DNA from 3 places in the Geobacillus sp. BMUD genome. Region 3 is predicted to be linked to each of the others. Evidence: predicted binding sites of a transcription regulator. Region 3 holds the regulator's gene; each other region holds the start of a gene.
What was found. Region 3 encodes LexA, which represses DNA repair genes until DNA is damaged. Its sites were predicted from a motif close to CGAACATATGTTCG; they were not measured.
Positions count from the first base shown of each region.

Region 1: recN (DNA repair protein RecN) is a predicted target of LexA. The motif match lies at 938-951, and genes of this name have one in related genera.
Region 2: ETC05_RS12035 (DNA polymerase IV) is a predicted target of LexA. The motif match lies at 1,272-1,285, and genes of this name have one in related genera.

Region 1 covers NZ_SDLA01000009.1:44,732-47,000, forward strand. The annotation lists gene recN (DNA repair protein RecN) at 1-894, opposite strand, end outside; gene ahrC (transcriptional regulator AhrC/ArgR) at 1,022-1,471, opposite strand; gene ETC05_RS11370 (TlyA family RNA methyltransferase) at 1,526-2,269, opposite strand, start outside.
Region 2 covers NZ_SDLA01000010.1:66,848-69,116, forward strand. The annotation lists gene ETC05_RS12035 (DNA polymerase IV) at 19-1,227, opposite strand; gene ETC05_RS12040 (hypothetical protein) at 1,483-1,638, opposite strand; gene ETC05_RS12045 (PH domain-containing protein) at 1,635-2,269, opposite strand, start outside.
Region 3 covers NZ_SDLA01000001.1:432,901-435,169, forward strand. The annotation lists gene glnA (type I glutamate--ammonia ligase) at 1-860, shown strand, start outside; gene lexA (transcriptional repressor LexA) at 925-1,548, opposite strand; gene yneA (cell division suppressor protein YneA) at 1,701-2,006, shown strand; gene ETC05_RS02120 (YneB family resolvase-like protein) at 2,025-2,269, shown strand, end outside.

The DNA of each region.
Region 1 (2,269 bases), on a different contig from region 3:
CGCTGGGTCGTACTCCATCTCCTCAATTTGATCGCGCAGCTTATACATGACTTCCTCGAGCAAATAGTAGCAGTTCGCCGTCGTTTCATGCGCGTCTTTGAGCGCTGCGTCCATGCCCGCAACGTCATCGAGATGGCGCATCGCCTCCCCGACGGAATCAAGTCCGCGCCCATCGCCGGCCAGCGCCTCATAGCTTTTCTGCAGCGCGGTGTAAATTTTTTGAAAATTGACAATGCGCACTTTTTCTTCCATCAACCGCTCGTCCTCGCCCGGCTCGAGTGCCGCCTGCTCGATTTCGCGCAACTGAAACGTCAGCAAATCAAGCCGATGCGCCATTTGCTGCTCATTTTCACTCAGCTTTTTTAATTTGTTTCCGAGCGCCTCATACCGCTCATAAACGGCGCGGTAGCGGGCAAGCGCCTCTGCCGCCTCTAGGCCGCCGAACTCGTCTAAAAGCGGCAGATGACGGGACGGATCCATCAGTTCTTGATGTTCATGCTGGCCGTGAATATCAACAAGCGTCGTCCCGATGTCGCGCAACACCGCCGTGGTGACGAGCTTGCCGTTAATGCGGCAGACGCTTTTGCCATTGGCTAAAATATCGCGGCGCAACACGATCATGCCGTCGCTGGCGTCGATGCCAACGTCCGCGCATTTTTGCCAACACGGATGGCGGTCATCATCAAGCAAAAACAACCCTTCGATTTCCGCCTTTTCCGCTCCGAAGCGGACAAATTCAGCGGAGCCGCGTCCGCCGATCAACAAATGAATGGCGTCGATGATGATCGATTTGCCGGCTCCCGTTTCGCCGGTTAACACCGTCAGCCCTTTGTCGAACGACAGCGAGAGCGACTCGATAATGGCGAAATTTTTAATCGACAGCTCGGCGAGCATTTCACCACTCCTTGCCTGTCCGATTGATTCTCCTTTTGATTATAGCACATATGTTCGAATTCGCAAGCGAGGACCGTCCCCGTCGTTCCGTCCTTGAACGCAGAACGGAAGCTGGGCCGGTCCTCGACTAGAGCATAGACAACAGCTGGTCGGACACTTTTTTCGCATCTTTTGGCGTCCGGCAAATGATTAGGCACGTATCGTCGCCGCAAATCGTACCGACGATTTCGTTCCAATCCAAGTTGTCGAGCAAGACGCCGACGGCATGGGCGTTGCCCGGCAACGTCCGCAAGACGAGCAAGTTGCCCGTTCCGTCAAGCTTCACAAACACATCAACAAGCGCCCGTTTCAGCTTTTGCAACGGATTGAAGCGTTGGTCGGACGGAAGGCTGTACTTGTAGCGGCCGTTGGCCATGGGCACTTTGACGAGCTGCATCTCTTTAATGTCGCGCGAGACGGTCGCCTGAGTGACGTTAAAGCCAGCTTCTCTCAGCCGATCGACAAGCTCGTCTTGCGTTTCAATGTCATGGTTCATAATGATTTCGCGAATTTTAATATGCCTTTGCCCTTTGCTCACATTGCGCCACCTCCCCGCTTGCAACATGCCACGCTGTGTTTCATCCCGCCGGCGCTATTCGCCGTTCGCTTCTGTCCTCCCGGCGCGCAGGCGGGCATGCGCCTCGCGCACTATATAAGCGATCGGTGTCGGCAATCGGTTTTCTCCTTCACGACTTTCCCCCGAATAAACGGCGTGAAGCAAAAACTCAATGTTGCCGTCACCGCCGGTGATCGGCGAATACGATAAGTGCAAAACATCAAATCCTTCAGCACATGCGAACCGAATGATCGACTCAAGCACGTCTTCATGAACAGCCGGATCGCGCACGATCCCTTTTTTGCCGACCTTTTCCTTGCCGGCTTCAAACTGCGGCTTGACGAGAGCAATCACATCGCCGCCCGGCACAATGACCGTCTTGACGACCGGCAAAATAAGCCGCAGCGAAATAAACGAGACATCGATAACGGCTATTTCCGGCAGCCCTTTCGTAAACTGATCCGGCGTCACGTAGCGGAAGTTCGTTCGCTCCATCACGACGACGCGCTCGTCTTGACGCAGCTTCCAGGCAAGCTGGTTGTAGCCGACATCGACAGCATACGACAGCTTCGCCCCGTGCTGCAAGGCACAGTCGGTGAAACCGCCGGTCGACGCGCCGATGTCAAGAACAATTTTATTTTCCAGGCGAATGTGAAACTCCCGCAACGCTTTTTCCAGTTTCAATCCACCGCGGCTGACGTACGGAAGCGGGTTGCCTTTCACCTCAAGCGAAATGTCAATCGGCACTTTTTCCCCGGGCTTATCGAGTCGAACGTCGTT
Region 2 (2,269 bases), on a different contig from region 3:
TCCATGAGTCAACAGGGGTCATGAATGAACGCCGCGCGGCAACTCAACGCCCATTTGCAAGGCACGATCACCGAATCTCTCCCGCAGCTGTTCCACCGTTTTCCAAAGCGTCTCCATTTTCGCGTCCTCTTCATAATGAAACAAATCGAGCTGCTTCACCGCCCCTGCCCGGTCAAACACATGAAGCGCAGCGACGCCAAGAAGCCGCACCGGACGGCCGTCCCAATGCTTTTTCAGCAATCGCGCCGCTACAGAAAAGAGATCTTCCGCCTTTTGAAGCGGCTCTGCCTCCGTTTGGCTGCGAGTAATCGTGTGAAAGTCGTGGTAGCGGATCGTCAACTGAACGGTCCGCGAGACGACCCGCTTTTCGTTCATCCGGGCGCCGACCGATTCGGCCAGTTGGCGCAAGACAGCGAGCAGTTTCTGTTCTTCCTCAATATCGTACGGCAGCGTTGTTGAGTGTCCAATCGATTTTCGCTTTTCCCCCGCTGCTGGATCAACCGGACGCGGGTCGATGCCGTTCGCCCGCTCCTGCAAGCGCGGGCCATAGACGCCCAACACCTGCTCAAGCAACGCCCGATCAGCCTTCGCCACATCGCCAATCGTATAAAGGCCTAGGGTATACAATTTTTCGGCCGTTTTATCGCCGACGCCATGCATCTGTTCGACTGGAAGCGGCCATAGCGTGGTCGGAACGTCTCGTTTGCGCAGCACGCTGATGCCAAGCGGCTTTTTCATCTCACTCGCCATTTTTGCCAAAAATTTGTTCGGGGCGATGCCGATGCTCACCGGAATCGACAACCGCTCGAGCAGTTCCTGCTGGATATGGCGCGCCAACGCGGGCGGATGAACCGTTGGCGTCCGGCCAGTCATGTCCAAATAGCCTTCATCGATCGAGGCGCGCTCCAAAACAGGCGAGAAACGCTCGAGCCATTGGAACATGCGGCGGCTCACCTCGCGGTAAAAGGTGAAATCCGGCGGGCGCACGACAAGCGCTGGACAGCGTTTTTTCGCTTCCCAGAGCGGCATCGTCGTGTAGATGCCAAACTGTTGCTTTGCCACATAGTTCGCCGCCAGCACGATCCCTTTTCGCTCTTTCGGGTCCCCCGCTACGACCACCGGCTTTTCCCGGAGCGACGGGTCGCGGGCGATCTCGCAGCTGGCGAAAAACGAATTGCAGTCGACGTGAAAAATGATCCGTCCGCGGAATTCATGTTCTGTTGCCATGTCCTTTCCCCTTCTTTTTCTGTTTTCTTCGTTTCTATTGTACCAGATCATTTGTTCGCCAGAAACAGTCCCTTTTTCTACAAGCGGAAAGTCTTTTGGCGCCCAACGGGGTCGGTTTAGGAGGTTAGAATGTTCACAGTTTCCTCTGCCAGCCATGCAGAGGAAACACCATGCAGGCGCAGGATGCCTAGCCGTGAAATAACCCAACGAGCATATATCCGGCCACTCCCCAGATTATGAGCGCGGAAATCCGGTTCATCCACCGCAGCCCTCTCCCGCTGCCATCAAGGCGGCCAACCATTCTTCCGGTGAGGGACAGCCCCACAAACCAAACCCATGATACGAAAATGCACGCTGCCGCAAAATGGGCCCAAACGCAAAAATGAACGCATGAAGAAAGGCTTTCATCACGTTTCGTTGCTCCTTTCTCCTTGCAGCCAGCGATAGATCAAATCCGCATCTCTTTCATCCACATCCACGACACGGGAGTAGGTGCCGACCGGCATGACGGAAGCCGAGATCGTCGCCAACCGTTTTTTTCTTTGCCACCATGTCGTTGCGATTTCCAACGATTGGACGTGACGCTTTAACAAATGCGCGGTCGTTCGCCGAAACCAGCCGCTGCGGAGAGACAGCTGCTTCGAGGAAAGCGCCCAGCCGGCGGCTCGGTAGCGCCGCGCCCCGATCCACGCGGCGAGCGGCAGCACAAGCAAAAGTCCCGCTCCCCATGGACGCTCCATATACGCGGCAACTCCAACCGGAATCGTCAACCAATAAAGCGGGCGAAGCATATATCGATTTTTTGCCCGCTGAGGAAGCGGACAAAACGGCACATCGAGGCGATACTCGGGCAAACAAGCCTGAACAATCGGTACGATGCGATGCTTTTTGACCAGCGGACAAAGAACGACTTCCCCTGATGGTCCGCCATCAAGCGCCCCGCCGGCATGAATAATGGACACAGAGGCGTATCCGAAAAAACGTCGCAGCCAACTCTCATGAATGACGACACCTTGGACGCGGTCAACAGGGACGGACACTG
Region 3 (2,269 bases):
TGGCGCCGACGGATCTTGGGGAAAATTGCCGACGCGACATTGTGCTTGAGCTTGAGGAAATGGGGTTTGAAATCGAAGCGTCCCATCATGAAGTCGCCCCGGGCCAGCATGAGATTGATTTTAAATACGCCCATGCCATTAAAGCATGCGACGACATTCAAACGTTTAAGCTCGTCGTCAAAACGATCGCCCGCAAACACGGATTGCATGCGACCTTTATGCCGAAGCCGATTTTTGGGATTAACGGTTCAGGGATGCACTGCAACTTGTCGCTGTTCCGCAACGGTGAAAACGCCTTTTTCGACCCGAACGGCGATTTGCAGTTGAGCGATACGGCGCGTCAGTTTATCGCTGGTGTGCTGAAGCATGCGCCGAACTTTACGGCGGTGACGAACCCGACCGTCAACTCGTACAAGCGGCTTGTTCCAGGCTATGAAGCGCCGTGCTACGTCGCTTGGTCGGCGCGCAACCGCAGCCCGCTCATCCGCATTCCCGCTTCGCGCGGCATGAGCACGCGCATCGAGGTGCGCAGTGTCGACCCGTCGGCCAACCCATACTTGGCTATGGCGGTGCTTTTAGCCGCTGGGCTTGACGGCATTCGCAACAAACTCACTCCTCCGGCGCCAGTGGATCGAAACATTTACGTCATGACGAAAGAAGAACGGCTCGAAGAAGGCATCGTCGATTTGCCGGCAACGCTGCATGAAGCGCTGGAAAACTTGAAGTCCGATGAAGTGATGATTCACGCGCTCGGCAAACATTTATTCGAGCATTTCATCGAAGCGAAGGAAATCGAGTGGGATATGTACCGGACAACGGTCCATCAATGGGAATTGGATCAATATTTGGAGCTTTACTGATGCATAAAAAAGCTGCCCTGTTTTTCGGGCAGCTTTTGTTATGGCGGCAGCGCTGGCCGGACTCTTAGTCGATCAGGCGATAGACGCCGATCACTTTGCCGAGAATCGTGCAGTCGCGGACGAGGATCGGTTCAAGATGCGCGTTTTCCGGCTGCAGGCGGATGTGGTCTTTTTCCTTGAAAAACCGCTTCACCGTCGCTTCGTTGTCTTCCGTCATGGCGACAACGATGTCGCCGTTGTTGGCCGATGACTGTTGGCGGACGATGACGTAGTCGCCGTCGAGAATGCCGGCTTCGATCATGCTGTCGCCCATCACTTCAAGCATAAACAGCTGTTCTTCGCCTGAGGCGAGCCGTTTTGGCAACGGAAAGTAGCCTTCGATATTTTCCACTGCGGTAATCGGTTGGCCGGCCGTCACTTTGCCGATGATCGGCACAGAGATCGTTTCCTCTTTTTCTTTTTCCTTGGCCATGTCAGGGTCCAAAATTTCAATGGCGCGCGGCTTTGTCGGATCGCGGCGGATGTATCCTTTGCTCTCTAGGCGCGCGAGATGCCCATGGACGGTTGAGCTTGACGCAAGCCCGACCGCTTCCCCAATTTCCCGCACCGACGGCGGATACCCCTTCGTTCTCACTTCCTGTTTAATAAACTCTAAAATTTGCTGCTGTCGTTTTGACAGTTTCGTCATCGTTTCACACCTCTTGCTACATCATTTGCCTCCATTATATCATGCGGAAGATGAAAAAACAAACATGAGTTCGAGTTTTTTATTGACACAAACAAACGTTCCTAGATATAATGAAGGAAAGCGAACAAACATTCTAGGAAAAGGTGGGGGAAATGGGAAAAACATTGTTGCACCACTTTCTATTCTCTTTTTTGTTTGCGCTCGTGTTGGCAGGGTTCGTCTACGCCAGCAGCCCGGTCGATCAAAAAGAATACGTGACGATCACGGTCGCTCCTGGCGATACGCTTTGGGGGTTGGCGAAGCAGTATGAAGAGGAGCACGGGCTGTCGCCGAATGAGTTTATCCGCTGGGTGATGGAGATGAATCACCTGTCGAGTTCGCGCCTCACGGCAGGTGAACAAATCGTGATCCCCGTGTTAAAATCAAAGCAGGGCGGCTCATTGGCCGTCAACCGGTGACAGAAAGAAGGGGAGGCCATGAGAGCGGTCATTTATTGCCGCGTCAGCACAGACAAAACAGAGCAGGAAACGTCGCTGGCTAGGCAACGCGATGAGCTGGAGCATCTGGCGGCTGAGTGTGGATTTGAAGTCGTCAAGGTAATCGCTGAGCAGGCGAGCGGTTATGAAGCTGATCGCGATGGCGTATTGGAGCTTCTCGAATTGTGCGAAGAGGGAAGCGTCGATGTGTTGCTTATTCAAGATGAAACGCGGCTTGGGCGCGG